DNA from 2 places in the Peribacillus sp. NPDC097284 genome. Region 1 is predicted to be linked to the other one. Evidence: predicted binding sites of a transcription regulator. Region 1 holds the regulator's gene; the other holds the start of a gene.
What was found. The regulator LexA, encoded in region 1, represses DNA repair genes until DNA is damaged. The targets are predictions, from matches to a motif close to CGAACATATGTTCG.
Positions count from the first base shown of each region.

Region 2: the regulator LexA is predicted to act here: its motif matches at 5,407-5,420, upstream of ACIQXU_RS00625 (Y-family DNA polymerase).

Region 1 is NZ_JBIWCZ010000010.1:86,284-94,289, forward strand. It holds gene ACIQXU_RS16565 (VanZ family protein) at 1-219, shown strand, start outside; gene ACIQXU_RS16570 (peptide MFS transporter) at 312-1,808, opposite strand; gene ACIQXU_RS16575 (GlsB/YeaQ/YmgE family stress response membrane protein) at 2,678-2,914, shown strand; gene ACIQXU_RS16580 (hypothetical protein) at 3,086-3,373, opposite strand; gene lexA (transcriptional repressor LexA) at 3,639-4,262, opposite strand; gene yneA (cell division suppressor protein YneA) at 4,422-4,733, shown strand; gene ACIQXU_RS16595 (YneB family resolvase-like protein) at 4,746-5,402, shown strand; gene ACIQXU_RS16600 (DUF896 domain-containing protein) at 5,467-5,700, shown strand; gene tkt (transketolase) at 5,933-7,939, shown strand.
Region 2 is NZ_JBIWCZ010000001.1:109,302-117,307, forward strand. It holds gene ACIQXU_RS00590 (aldo/keto reductase) at 1-547, shown strand, start outside; gene ACIQXU_RS00595 (Ohr family peroxiredoxin) at 787-1,212, shown strand; gene ACIQXU_RS00600 (MarR family winged helix-turn-helix transcriptional regulator) at 1,271-1,708, opposite strand; gene ACIQXU_RS00605 (YqkE family protein) at 1,960-2,223, opposite strand; gene ACIQXU_RS00610 (alpha/beta hydrolase) at 2,348-3,256, shown strand; gene ACIQXU_RS00615 (iron-sulfur cluster biosynthesis family protein) at 3,303-3,626, opposite strand; gene ACIQXU_RS00620 (YolD-like family protein) at 3,729-4,061, opposite strand; gene ACIQXU_RS00625 (Y-family DNA polymerase) at 4,088-5,347, opposite strand; gene ACIQXU_RS00630 (C40 family peptidase) at 5,745-6,404, shown strand; gene ACIQXU_RS00635 (DUF3221 domain-containing protein) at 6,460-6,993, opposite strand; gene ACIQXU_RS00640 (SDR family NAD(P)-dependent oxidoreductase) at 7,149-7,940, opposite strand; gene ACIQXU_RS00645 (MBL fold metallo-hydrolase) at 7,937-8,006, opposite strand, start outside.

The sequences.
Region 1 (8,006 bases):
CTGCTATCCAGAAAGGGAAAAAAGATGACCGGTATTCCAAAATTTTTTATTCCCTTTTTCTCAATATCAATCATAGAAATATGCCAGTATGTTTTTCAAAGAGGAAGTTTGGATATGGATGATCTTATTTTGAACCTTATTGGGGTATATTTGGGATATTTCTTGTATCGTTGGTTCGTGAAAGTGATAGATATTATCCCCGCAAAGCGGAGTACATAATGAAAATCCGGTAGGGTTCAGTAACATACAGTGTTGACGAAAATCAAAAAAAGCCAGCTTGTCCATGATAGGAGAAGCTGGCTTTACATTTGTTAACGTAAGCCTTTCATAAAGCCTTGAATCTTTGGTGATATTGCCAATAGGATAAATCCTAAAATCAATGAAGTGATTCCGATAGCCCCGAAATAGACCATTTCCGTGTCCGCAGAGTAAAATCTTACAATTTGAGCATTTAATGCTTGTGCTGCTGCATTGGCTAAGAACCATAAACTCATCATTTGTGCTGAGAACGCAGATGGAGCAAGTTTAGTGGTTGCTGACATACCAACGGGTGACAAGCAAAGCTCTCCAATTACTACAAGGAAATAACTAAGTACAAGCCATAATGGGCTAACTAATGAACCGGCTCCTCCAAAATAAGAGGGAACCAAAATTACTAGGAATGATAAACCAGCAAAGAATAGGCCAATTGAAAACTTTTGGGGTATAGTTGGCTGACGTTTCCCTAATTTAACCCATAACCATGCGAATAAAGGTGCTAAAGTAATGATGAACAATGGATTTAAAGATTGGAACCATGCTGGTGAAATGTGAAAACCTGCAAATTCTAACTGTGTCCGTTTATCAGCATAATTTGCTAAAATAGTTGAGCCTTGTTCTTGAATGGCCCAAAACATGACCGCTGCTATAAATAAAGGGATATAGGCTAGTAAACGTGAACGCTCAACAGATGTTGTTTTCGGACTACGGTACATCACAATAAAATACATAGTAGGAATTAGAATTCCAAGGATACCAACAAGGCCGATAAAGCTATTAAGTGTTAAGAGACCATTTGAGATAGCGATTGCACAAATGATGGCAATAATTAAAATAGCTAGCCCAATCTTGGTGTAAACAGATTTCTTTTCATTCGGAGCCAAAGGATTGACAGGGGTTATTCCTGCAAGTCCCAGATTTTTTTTCTTTGTAGCCATGAAGACGATTAATCCAATAAACATACCAACGGCTGCAATACCGAATCCAAGGTGGAAATTGTACTTCATTCCAACTGTTCCGACAATAAGCGGAGCAATGAATGCACCCGTGTTTATTCCCATGTAGAATATGCTGAAACCAGAATCTCGACGGTTATCGTCTTCTGCATATAGCTCCCCAACAATACTGGATACATTTGGTTTTAAAAGACCTGTACCTATAACAATTAGTATCATGGAAACGAAGAACATGGAAATGCTGCCCGGTATGGCAAGTGCAATATGACCAAGCATAATCAATATACCGCCGTAAAAAACGGCTTTCGATGTTCCGAAAATCCTATCGGCTAACCAGCCACCAATAATTCCGGACATATATACTAACGATCCATAGATGGATACAATGGCTAGAGATGTTTTTTCATCAAGACCTAATCCACCTTTAGATACCTCATAATACATATAGTATACAAGAATGGCCTTCATACCATAATAGGAGAAGCGCTCCCAAAACTCCGTGAAGAAAAGAGTGAATAGTCCTTTAGGGTTTCCGAAAAAACCTTTTTGAGGAATGCTATCCAAAATTTTCTGTTTATTTATTGATGATGACATACATTCTCCTCCTTTTATTATAGTATAATAACTTTTCTTAGAGCAGTTGTAAAGAATATTTAGTGTATTTTAACAATAGTTCTTAATAAGGTGTGTTTATATCCTTTTTTTGTGAAATACAGGACTATTGAAATAGCATAAATAGGTAATAAGGTATATATTAGGAGTCTAAAATTCGATTAAATCCACTTTGAAATGAAAAAGTACTATTTAGTCTGATATAAATCCATAAAGCGGTAAATTAGAATTTCGAATTGTAAGACCATTCAACTAACTATGGAAATCTGATTTTAAATGAATGTGTAGGAAAAATGATGATGAATAAGGTTGAAATTTTAAAAAATATAGTAGGAAATAGTGTGAAATATTGAAAATAGGAATATTGTCATATCGACAAAAGAAGCTAAAATACTTATTCTGGTATAGAAAGCAATTTAATTGTTTTCTTTTTTACCATGTGGTGCCGCCAGACAATTGCAGTTGTCTGGCGGCATTTATTATTATAACCAAATAATAATTTTCAATCATTCCTACCGGATGGTTTTTTTGTGGTAGGGAAAACGGAAGATCAAAAACACTAAGGGGCTGTCCCAAAAGGGGTAGTTACACTGAAATTGAATAAATGGTAAAAGGCAGAAACGTTGATTTAACAACATTTCTGCCTCTTTATTTTTGCGAAGCTCACGGAATAAGAACTTTTTAGACAGCCCCTTTTATAGTACCTACATAGGTAGAAGTATATAAACTGCCGATATATTCATGGAATGTAGAGCTTAAAGTGATTTTCATAAGTCACAAGTCTGTTCTATTAATAAAAAAATTTCATAAATTTTAGAGAAAGGAGGTGGTTATTTTTGGAGCTAATTTGGATGTTAATTGTTGGTGGAATAATTGGATGGCTGGGAAGTCTGATTTTAGGAAGGGATATGCCGGGTGGAATTATTGGAAATATCATTGCTGGATTTGTTGGAGCATGGCTTGGTACTGCAATATTAGGGCCAATCGGACCTGAGACAGAAGGGTTTTACATTGTGCCTGCGTTACTGGGTGCCATAATTGTTGTGTTTATTGTATCCATTATCATGAGAAATACAAGATGGAGGTAGAAAGCAGAGGGTACAAGATTGAATGAATTTGCCAGAATCACGTGTAGATGGTTTAGAGAAAGCTGATCTATATGTGTCCATTATTGCTTGTAAATGCTGTTCAACAATACTGGACAGTTTTTTTGCGTAATAAAATAAAGGTTTTCGATCGAAGGATCCATCAGTGTTTAATCAATCCGAATGATTATCAGAGTTCCTAAAAGAAACTAAAGCTGTTTTAAGTGCGGCGTAATTACCGATACTGGCGTATCCGTAAAACCATCCCATAAAAATCCCTGTAGTCAAGTGATGCCGATGGCTTATGAATATAGAAAGGATTAAACCAAGACATAAAGCAATAGTGGGTACGTAACTTCGGGGGATAGGAAAGAGAAACTTTATAATTTGGGTCAAAATCATGATAGTTGGAATGGCAATTACAGCATCCCAAAAATTCGTATGTATCGTCGGAAAATCCATAGTAACACCACTTTCAAAAAGAAATGTCTATTGAACTAATTTCACCGGATATAAAAGAATTATACCTTGTTTATTTGACTCGGTTTATTGATCAAAGCTCTTTTGATATTACAATTATATTTAGATTCATCATAACATGTAAGTTAAGTGGCTTAATCTAATCGACTAACATCTCTATTAAAATATTATAGTATTCTTTCTGTCATATACATGGGATGAAATACATAGACTTAAAACAATAAAAAAAAGCGCAATTTGCGCGCTTTTAATGAATTTGCCTATATAGCCCGATCACTCTTCCAAGAATGGTTACATCTCTTAGAATGATAGGTTCCATATTGGAGTTTTCTGGCTGAAGCCGTATGTAATCCGGTTCCTTAAAGAATCGTTTAACGGTGGCTTCATCATCTTCCGTCATGGCCACGACGATATCTCCGTTATTGGCATTGCTTTGTTGTTTTACAATGACATAATCTCCATCATGAATTCCTGCTTCAATCATACTTTCACCCATAATTTCAAGCATGAACACATGATCATCATGTGGAACCATACTTTCAGGAAGAGGGAAGTATTCCTCTATGTTCTCGATGGCAGTTATCGGCATACCTGCGGTTACTTTTCCGAGAAGTGGTACGTTAACTACGTTTGTTTTTGGAATGTTATTAGATTCTTCTATATTTAAAATCTCAATGGCCCTTGGTTTAGTCGGGTCGCGTCTGATTAAGCCTTTGCTTTCCAAACGAGATAAATGTCCATGTACAGTCGAACTTGATGCAAGTCCTACAGCTTCGCCAATCTCTCTAACGGAAGGTGGATAACCTTTTTGACGAACTTCATCTTTTATGAAATCAAGAATATCCTGCTGCCGTTTTGATAGTTTAGTCATATACGCACCTCTTCTCTATAATTCTTTGCTATATTATAGCATGGCTCTACATGCTATACAAACATAAGTTCGAATTTGGTTGTTGACTGAAACAAACGTTCGTATTATAATTCAATCATCAACTAAAAACGAACGTACATTCGCTATGGAGGGATATTAATGAAGACATTTTGCAAAAAAAATATTTATACGATTCTATTAGCAGGATTTGTATTTATCTTGTCTATTTTATTCTCTTTCACATTAGATAGTAATCAAAATAGGGATTTCCTTTCGATTGAAATTAACGAAGGTGATACTATATGGGAGATTTCAGAAGAATATGGTCAAACCGAATTGACAAAAAAAGAATTCATTGGTTGGATAGAAGAGTATAACGGTGTAAGGGCGGATACTATTAAGGCAGGTCAAATCATTGTCATACCAGTTGAAAGTGAAAAAGTAGTCCAAAGTTTGGCTAGTAAGCAGTAAAGGTAGGTTCATATGAAAGCAGTCATCTATTGTCGGGTAAGTACAGAAAAAGAAACACAGGAAACCTCGCTAGCTAGGCAGGAAGAGGAATTAGTGAAGTTAGCAGAACATAATGACATGGAAGTCGTTTCAATAATAAGAGAGCAGGCAAGTGGTTACGAACTGAACCGTGACGGGATATTTGACATGCTTGATCTTTTTAAGACAAAAGAAGCGGATGTTCTCTTGATTCAAGATGAAACTAGGTTGGGAAGAGGAAATGCTAAAATTGCCTTGTTTCATGTTGTACTTAAAGAAGGAGTGAAGATTTTCACACTTTCTCATGATGGTGAGTTAGAGTTATCGGACTCTGATGCCATGGTTATCCAAATTGTTGGTATTGTAGAAGAATATCAACGTAAACTACATAACCTGAAAATTAAACGTGGTATGCTTAGGGCCGTTGAAAATGGCTACCGGCCCCAGAAAAACCTGAAGAACCAAAGAAACTCCACTGGTAGGGATCGTAAAGAAGTACCCATAGAAGAAATTGTGAAACTGCGTTCGAATGGATTAACTTTTGCGGAGATTGCGGCAACACTGAGAGGCTTTGGCTATGAAGTGTCAAAAGCAACGGTACACCGCAGATTCTTGGAATACCAGCAAGGTACACCGGAGAATCAATCATAGAACTTGTAATTTCACTTTTTTTTTAATACCATGTCAATATCCGTATATATAAAGGAGAAAAATTATGCTATCAAAAGAAAAAATGGCTCGTATCAATGAACTTTCTAAAAAAGCTAAGGGAGAGGGCTTAACTGTAGAAGAGGCGAAAGAGCAAACTTCCTTACGAAGTGAGTATTTGGAGACATTTAGACGTTCAATGGCTGATACGCTAGAAAATGTTAAAGTTATCGATCCAGAAGGTAATGATGTCACGCCTCAAAAAATAAAAAATATTAAAGAAAAAAAAGGTTTACATTAACCAATAAGGACTGATGATGGCCCCATCATTAGGATTACTCATGAGGAATGTAAAGTGAAAAAAGAGAATGCATCGATGTATGTATTCTCTTTTTTTGGTTTAACCTAACCTTGGTAAATCCTTAATTAGTAGAAAATTGAATTAGCTGTGCAAGAAATGGTTATTTTAGTTGTGATATTAAGTTAGTCAATATAATATAAAGAGGTACACTACAGGAAGGGATGTTTTACACATGTTAGATAAATTAGATGCACTTTCTATTAATACAATTCGTACATTATCGATCGATGCAATTGAAAAGGCTAATTCAGGTCATCCAGGCATGCCTATGGGTGCAGCTCCCATGGCATATAAGCTGTGGACTGATTATATGAATCATAACCCGAAAAATCCTGATTGGTTTAATAGAGACCGTTTTGTTTTATCGGCAGGACATGGTTCCATGCTATTATACAGTCTCCTGCATTTATCAGGTTACGGCTTGACAATGGATGACTTAAAGGGTTTCCGTCAATGGGGAAGTAAAACTCCTGGGCATCCTGAATACGGACATACTGCTGGTGTAGATGCCACTACTGGACCACTTGGCCAAGGGATTGCAATGGCTGTAGGTATGGCAATGGCAGAACGTCACTTGGCTGAAAGCTACAATCGTGATTCTTATAATGTGGTTGATCATTATACATATAGTATTTGTGGGGATGGAGACTTAATGGAAGGCGTTTCAGCTGAAGCTGCTTCTTTAGCAGGCCATCTTCAGCTAGGAAGACTTGTCGTTTTATATGATTCAAACGATATTTCTCTTGACGGAGATCTTAGCCAATCATTCAGTGAAAGTGTAGCAGACCGTTTTAAATCATACGGCTGGCAGTATCTGAGAGTGGAAGACGGCAACGATTTACAACAAATCGCAAAAGCCATTGAAGAAGCAAAGACTGATGAAGCTCGTCCAACCTTAATCGAAGTGAAGACAGTGATTGGTTATGGTTCTCCTAACCGCTCTGGTAAGTCTGCTGCTCACGGTGCTCCCCTTGGTGCTGATGAAATGAAGTTGACAAAAGAAGCTTACAAATGGACATTCGAAGAAGACTTTTATGTTCCGGATGAAGTATATGCACACTTTAATGAAGCTTGTGTAGAAGCTGGAAATAAAAAAGAACAAGAATGGAATGAACTATTTAATAAATATAAAGAAGCGTACCCTGAGCTCGCAGAACAGCTGGAGCTTTCTATAAAAGGTGAACTACCTGCAGACTGGGATCAAGAAATTCCAGTTTATGAAGAAGGCAAGACATTGGCTTCGCGTGCTTCCAGTGGAGAAGTATTGAATGCATTAGCGAAAAAACTACCTAGCCTTATTGGAGGTTCAGCCGATTTAGCAGGTTCAAATAATACATCCATCAAAGGTGCTACAGATCTATTGCCTGGAAATTATAGTGGACGTAATATATGGTTTGGTGTACGTGAATTCGCTATGGGAGCAGCATTGAACGGGATGACGCTACATGGTGGCATCAAGGTTTACGGTGGAACATTCTTCGTATTCTCTGATTATCTACGTCCATCGATCCGAATGGCTGCCTTAATGGGACTTCCTGTAACATATGTATTCACTCACGACAGTATCGCTGTTGGTGAAGACGGACCGACACATGAGCCTATTGAACAATTAGCCTCATTACGTGCCATGCCTAATCTTGGTGTGATTCGTCCAGCTGATGGTAATGAAGTTGCAGCAGCTTGGAAGGTCGCTATTGAGTCTAAAGATAAACCAACGGCACTTGTGTTAACACGACAAGGGTTACCGACAATCAAAAACACATCAGAAACTGCTTATGAAGGTGTGTTAAAAGGTGCGTATGTTATATCAGACGCTAAAAAAGAAGTAGCGGATGCATTGCTACTGGCTACTGGTTCTGAAGTTCATCTAGCTGTCGAAGCACAGCAAGCATTGTCGGAGGAAGGAATTGAAGTTTCCGTTATCAGCATGCCATCGTGGGATCGTTTTGAAACTCAATCCAAGGATTACAAACAAAGTGTAATCAACCCGGCTGTCAAAAAACGTCTGGCTATCGAAATGGCTTCACCTTTTGGCTGGGACCGTTATACAGGGGATGAAGGTGAAATTTTAGCCATTAATCATTTTGGCGCTTCAGCTCCAGGCGGTAAAATTATGAAAGAATTCGGCTTTACCGTTGAAAATGTAGTAGCTCGTGTGAAAGAGATGCTTGTTAAATAATTGAGTAAGACATGACTGACACCTATTTATGAGGTGTCAGTTTTTCTTATATATCAGTAAATGAGGA
Region 2 (8,006 bases), on a different contig from region 1:
TACGATTGAAGATAATTTGGAGGAAACGATTGAAGCCTTTGAGGACTTAAAAAAAGAAGGTTTGATTCGGTACTATGGAATATCATCGATTCGGCCCAATGTAATTAAGGCATTTGTCGAGAATTCAGATATTGATTCCGTGATGATGCAGTACAGCCTTCTGGACCGCCGTCCGGAAGAGTGGATGCCACTTTTGGAAAATAAGCAGGTCAGCATCATTGCTCGGGGGCCTCTCGCCAAAGGGCTGCTAAGTGAAAAAATGCTTAACAAGGCTAGTGAGGACGGCTACCTCGATTATAGCTATCAAGCACTCAAGGACTTACTTCCACAATTAAAAGAGGAGATTTCCGGCAAGAAGCTGAATGCTGTGGCTCTGCAATATGTATTATCGAACCAATGCGTTGCATCTGCCGTAGCCGGGGCGAGCACGGTGCAACAGCTTCGCGAAAACTGTCAGGCTGCCAACAGCCCTTCTCTTTCAAAAGATGAACTTGATCTGTTGAAGCAACTCACCAAAGCAAGCAAATATGCAAACCACCGGGAATAAATCTAACCTGAACACCCTTTAAAGACTAGCAATCATTTCTCTGCAAAGCTATCCTTTCCGTACACCTACGGTTGGATAGCTTTTTTTTATTCCGGGAGTCATACCCTACACTTTTAAATAACTCAGCTGCAAAAGTGTAGGGTGAGTTCTTTCTAAGATCTTTTCTGTTGCTATTTCTTAATTAATATTATAAAATTCAATTGTGCACAATCTAAATGAAAAGATTGGGGAGATAAACAATGACAAAAACACTATTTACGACGTCCGTAACGGTTGATGGTGGAAGAGAAGGAACGGCCATTTCAGCTGATGGAAACTTTACGGTTGATATTGCAATGCCCGGAACGCCAAGGGCTAAACAGATGCCTGAAGCTTCTAATCCTGAACAGCTTTTTGCAGCAGGATATGCTGCTTGTTTTGATAGTGCTTTACAATCGGTTGGAAAGATTGAAGGTGCTACATTTACTTCAAACGTCACAGCCAATGTCAGTTTATTGATGGGTGATATGCATCAATACAGCTTGGCTGTAACATTAGTCGTAAAGGGATCAGGAATCGATAAAAATTCATTTGAAACTTTCGTTCATAAAGCTCACCAAATGTGCCCTTATTCAAAAGCAATCAACGGCAATGTGGATGTTGCCATTGAAATTGAAGTAGAATAAAGCAATTTCACAAAAAAACGCTTGGGTTTGAAGTGAACCCAGGCGTTTTTCTATTCCTTCAAAGTGCTTGCAAGGTTTTTAATAGTTGAAGCAGCGACGCTTTCAAATCCTCAACCACTTGCTTATCTTCACCGGACATATCCGAAATGCGTTCAGGAATGAAACAGGCTTCTTCCCTTAAATCAAGTCCCTTTCGAGTCAGCTGAATCATGACAGACCTTTCATCTTTAGTGGACCGTTCACGAACAATGAGCCCATTCTGCTCCATCCGTTTCAACATGGGAGTGAGCGTTCCTGAATCAAGTGCAAGTAACTCCCCTAATTTCTTCACTGTAAGCGTGTCTTGCTCCCATAGTAAAAGCAGAACGAGATATTGAGGATACGTTACGTTAAGTTTGGTAAGTAGTGGTTTATACTTCTTGGTCATTTCCCTCGAATTTGCATATAGAAGGAAGCATAGTTGATTTTCCAGTACAGATTCTATTCTTTTTTCCATTTCATCACCAACTAATAGTAGTCCATTCGATAAGCGGGTACCTATCAAACTTACTTTTAATATAATCGTTATGCTTTATAAAATAAAGCGATTCGGCCATCCAAACAGAATTACGAAGGAATTTAATTTGTTCCATGTCATTTTCCTCATACAAAAACATCCCCGTTATAAGTACATGGGTACCAACGAAGATGCTTTCCATTTATCGTTTTTTTGGTCGGGTCATAATAAACATCCCGATTTCATTAAAATCATTTATAGTTTTTCCAGTTAAGATCACTTTCACCCAACAGCTCTTCGAATGATTTATTTTTCTCACGCTGTTTTCTTTCTTGACGTTTCTTTTCTTCTTCTGCTGCTCTCTTCTCTTGTTCCGCATCGTTTAATTCTTTTTGTTTTTGGCGAAGCTGCGACATGATATCTTGATTGAGCATATCACCAAGTTTCAATGATGACGATGCTTCTTTATCTTGCTTTTTACTTTGATTTTGATTGCGCGGCTGTTTCTTTTTCATCCTTAAAACCCCCTGACATTATACATTATTATACCATGACTCCGGTTTTACCCGTGACGATTTCTTAACAGTATTTTCTTATTTTTCAACATGGTAAAATAAACTAAAAACAAGGAGGTTCACCATGAAAAAATGGGGTCTCGCAATTGCCGGCATCTTGACGTATATGGTCGGCATCGGTATTTATTTTTCTAATCGGCTCATGTACATGAAGAAGAAGGAAGATGATTTCATCAAAGATCGTGAAGTCTTGGCTAAACGGTTCATTCAAGAGGATTTTGATACCCTGCCTAAAAGCGAAATCTGGGTACCTTCTCCATCTGGGTATTCCTTGAAATGCATGTTTATTGAACCGCATCCTACGAATAAGTGGATCATTATTGCTCACGGCGTGACAGAAAATAAAACGAACTCGATCAAGTACATGAACATTTTCCTTAAGCGTGGATTCAATGCGGTCATCTATGATCACCGTCGTCATGGAGACTCCGGTGGGAAAACAAGCAGCTATGGACATTATGAAAAATTCGACTTGAAAGCCGTGATTGACGAGTTAAAAAAACGTAAAGGTTCAGATCTTTTCTTCGGCATTCATGGTGAATCCATGGGGGCTGTGACCCTTCTTCTATATGCGGGCATGCTTGAAGATGGAGCAGATTTTTATATTGCCGATTGTCCATTTTCCAATTTTGAAAAGCAAATTCAACATCAAATCGGTATGGAAATCCCTTTTCCAACCTGGAGCATCTTTCCACTTGGGCGCATGTTCATCAAACTTCGTGATGGATATTGGACGAACGAAGTATCACCGATAGATTTCATTAGTACTATCGAAAAACCAGTGCTGTTCATTCATAGTGAACCTGATACTTTCATTCCCGCTTCCATGACACTTGAATTATATGAAGCAAAAAAAGGACCAAAACAACTTTACCTCGCAAAAAACGGGGCTCACGCACAATCATATAATGCTAATCCCAAGGAATATGAGGAACGGATCGACCAATTTCTCGAACAGCTTGTATTGAAATAGACAAAGGGAGAATCTCACGACTATCGGGATTCTCCCTTTGCTTTTTTTAGAGTTTATTAAAGTAACTCATCCTTGGATTCAAGATTTGATTCGGGCTTTTTAGCTGAAAGCAGTTTGCTTCGACCACAAAGTCTATTGTCATGATATCATCGAGAAAAATCATTTTAGATTTTTCGACATAAAGGGGAATTCCATTGGTTTCCACTTTTTGATTATCCTCCTCAAGCTCGTCAACGAGCCAAAGAGCTGTCACGCCACTTACTACGCAACCACAGCCATCTGTATCATATTTCAACTGTAAATGTCCTTCTTTTCCCTGTATTTTATCGGAAAGTTTTTCGGCTGCTCTATCTGTCCATTCAATGTACATCTCATTTCCCCCTATTCGTTCCATTCCCCCATTATAAACGATGAAAGGACCCCTGTCCTTTTCCCGCACTCTTGTGCATCCATGGGGATAATCCCACCATTCTTATTGCATCAATCTTACATCCGCTATATGGGAAAGTTGAATATAATGTGGTTGCTGAAAATGGTCAATAATATGAAGTCTTTGCAAGCATTCATCATAATAATGAATGCTTCCGATTAAAAGCTGGTATCGGGTTCTGTCATAATAGGCAATCGTGACCTCTCTACCTTCTTCCATCGCTTCCCCCATCACAGCATTCATTTCTTCAAACTGCTGTTCATCGAGAATGCGTCTTGCTTCATGGCTATCCTCCGCCACCCAATCCCGCAACATCTTCACATGCTCCGGTAGCATCATGGATGTCCATTTGATACGCCCCCGATCATGAATCATTCTTTTTTCCTCCTCTGACGACTTTGTCAAGCCTTATGCCCGCCAAGCAATCCGCTTCTATAAACGGCCGTCCCGGCTTTCGTATACGAAACCGCGCGCAACAGTGATTTTGAACCATATTTATGTCGAATGCGGTCAACGGTATAACTCAATTCCCGCTTTTTCCACCGTGAAGCATCAAATAAAGTCAGCTGCATCTCATTATCATCCACAATATTCGAGAGTGTGACCGAAACGCTACGAACCGTTTTTTGCTTATGATAGTTTTCATGAAAAAGTTCAAGACAGACTTTATACAATTCCATTGTGATATTTGTCGGTTCCTCAATCGAACGGGAGCGATGAAACCCACCGCCAAACTCATCCTTACTATAACCAATGCTCAGACTGATCGTCCGTCCAGCCTTCCTATGGGTACGAGCCCTTCTTCCGACTTCCTCACAAATTTCTACCATAACCTGCTTGATCTCGTGTTCTTCCTTGTAATCACGGAGTAAAATCTGACTTTTACCAAAGCTGACCTGCCCCTCGATGATCGGCGCCCCGAGATCTGACAAATCGATTCCCCAGGCATGATGATAAAGCTGATTGCCCATAATCCCGAACTTCGCTTCAAGCAATTGAAGGTCATAATTGGCAAGTTGCCCGACAGTGAATATTCCCATGCCATGAAGGGTCTTTTCCACCCTCCTTCCTATCCCCCACATTTCACGAAGCGGAGAAATCGGCCAAAGCTTAGCTGGTACGTCTTCATATGTCCACTCAGCTATTCCTGTATGTTTGGCCTCGAGATCAAGAGAAAGCTTCGCCATCAGCATGTTCGGCCCAATCCCGATTGCACTTGGAATCTGTAATTCCCTTTCAATGTCATCTTTTATTTTCCTGGCAATATTCCAGGCATCCCCCCATAAAGAAGCCGCTCCATCAACTTTCAAAAAACTTTCGTCCACACTGTATACATGAATCGCTTCTTTTGGAACATAGCGGTGAAACAAGCGCGTAATCTCCGTCGAAACTCTCAAATAAGTGGCCATTTTGGGTTCAACGACTAGAATGCGCGGATCTTTCGGTATCTCAAACTTCCGAGAACCTGTTTTTATACCGAATTCCTTCTTTAGCTTTGGAGAAGCCGCAAGCACAATGCTCCCCTCCCTATTCTTATCACCCACCACTGCCAAATAACATTCGAGCGGATCCAATCCATGCATGACCGCTGAGCAGCTAGCATAAAAACTTTTCATATCAATACACATAATTGATTGTTTCGGCATCATGCTATAATCCATTTTTTCTTCACCCTACATAGAATATATGTTCGCTTTTATATTATATCCCTCATTCTAAACGAATAAACGTTCGCATTCAATGGAAGTTTCATGACAAATTTCCACCTTTTTATGGGACTCTTTTAAATACCCATAAAAATCCTTTATTTTAAAAGTAATCCATTATATCCAACTAGTTTTCACAAATATAATTAGTTGGTATCTTGCCCAAAATGGGAACCGTGGCTTTTAACCCTTTTACTATTCAAGAAAAACGTTTTCTATGTTTTTTCACTAAGTATTATTACTTATTTTTTGTAATGAAAATGTAATCAAAAACTGGTTTGATTGTCACAATGGTATTGTAGGATAATATTGTTAAAGAAGAATAGAGAGATAGAGAGAGGAAATGAGATACATGAAGAAATGGATTGCCTCAGCTGCTGTTGCTTCTGCATTAATGCTGACCCCACTTCAGGCGTTTGCAAATATTGGAGATCAAACCCTCAGACCCGGAATGACACATAGTGATGTCAAACAACTACAAACCCTATTAAAAACTAAAGGTTATTTCACATATACTGGTTCACTGACTACTTACTACGGAGCCTATTCAACAACTGCCGTAAAAAACTTTCAAAAAGCTAAAGGATTGACTGCCGATGGGATTGCAGGAAGAAATACCTTCAATGCGCTCGGTGTTTATAATGTCAATAATACAAGCATGATTAATTATGCAAAAACATTGATAGGCTCACCATACAAATGGGCTGGCACGACACCAGCAGGATTTGACTGTTCGGGGTTCATCTATTATGTATTCCAAAAATCACAAGGAATTACCCTACCACGGACAACATCCCAGCTTTATGCGAATACCGGATTGAAAGTATCATCGCCATCAAAAGGCGATCTTGTATTCTTTGATACTTCTTCTGGAAAGACGGGTGTTTCCCATGCTGGAATCTACATTGGAAACAATCAGTTCATTCATGCTTCCTCTTCTAAAGGAATTACCATCACCGATATGAATAACTCCTATTGGGCGCCAAAATACCTGGGTGCAAAAACTTTATAAAAAAACATAAGACTAAAACGAAGCAGGGCAGAATCTATTTGATTCTGCCCTGTTATTATTTTAGATATAAGATTTCTTCAGTAGAATCGTCTACGGTCACAGTAAATGATGCGTCCAAGTTGGAGCGATTCATCATTTCAATATTGTATACATGCTCGGAAGGAAAATGAATGATTTCAAGAACCATGAAACGCTGACTAGGAGCTTTAGTCACATGCTCAAGTGCAGCAGTTACGGCCTTTTGCTCTTCTAGACTCTCTTCATCCTTTAAAATCCGTATCAATTCTGCATCCGCTTTCGAAGGAAATGATTCTTCGACCTCTCCACCGTACCATGGTTTAACTTTCATCCCGATTGCCAAGTCTGAATAACTGAGCTTTGCCCCATGTTCATCTTGTATATACGTATGATTTTTCACCTTGTAATACGTCCCTTTTATCAGAATCCGCTTATCATCTAAATCTGTAATGAATCCTTCTTCTCCCTTGCCAATGGACTTATGGGGTTGCTCTTCAGAGAAGGATTGACAGCTTCCCAGAATGAAAAAAAGGAATAAAAAGATAAAAGACTTTCCCATAACGAGCTTCATACAAAATCCCTCCTATAAAACAGACGAATTTACCAATGAAATGGTTACATAAAATGGAAAGTTGATCCAAATAAATTCAAAAAAAAGGGAATGTCAGATGACACTCCCCTTAATTTCTTATTAAAATAGTAATCTTCACTTATATTTAGAAGTATCTATTTTTTAAAAAATGCTTTTTTCCCAACGGTCTCAGTGATTCTTGGAAACAAGGTATAAAACTTACTCACCATATTCATCCAGGCGGGCAGATTGACTTCCCGTTTATTAGTTAGCATGGCAGCAACGATTTTGGCTGCTACATCCTCAGGCTTAAGCATGAATTTCTTAATGCCCTTCATATATGTCCCGGATTCATCCGCTATAGTAAAAAAGTTGGTTTCGATTGGCCCAGGATTGACGGTGGTCACATGAATGTTGTCTTCCATCAATTCAAGCCGGAGAGCATTCGAATAACCAAGCACCGCGAATTTAGTGGCTGAATAAAGTGTGGACTTAGGTGTTGCAATTTTCCCTGCCTGTGACGCAATATTAATGATGTGGCCCGCTTGTTTGCGCTTCATATGTGGAAGCACAAACTTCGTACAGGCCATCAAGCCGATTACATTGACAGCAAACATCCCTTTACTCTCTTCTAAATCCGTATCAAGGACTTCTTTAAACGTGCCGTGCCCGGCATTATTGACCAACACATCCACGGTGCCGACCTGGTCGTGGATGTCAACGAAGACCCTTTCCACTTGTTCTGTATCGGAAACATCCAACTTCCATACAAAAACATCGACCCCGTATTGGCTGGTCAGGCTCTCCTTCAGAGTCTGCAATTTATCCAGGCTCCTTGCCAAAAGAACGAGTCTTGCCCCAAGTCGGGCAGATTGAATCGCAATTTCCTTTCCAATTCCTCCCGAAGCCCCGGTAATGACAATGACTTTCCTGCTTAATTTACTCAATAGATTATCCCCTTAGAAACTGTCGTCGCACTTGAATATAAAATGACACCCGATTGCATTTCCAAT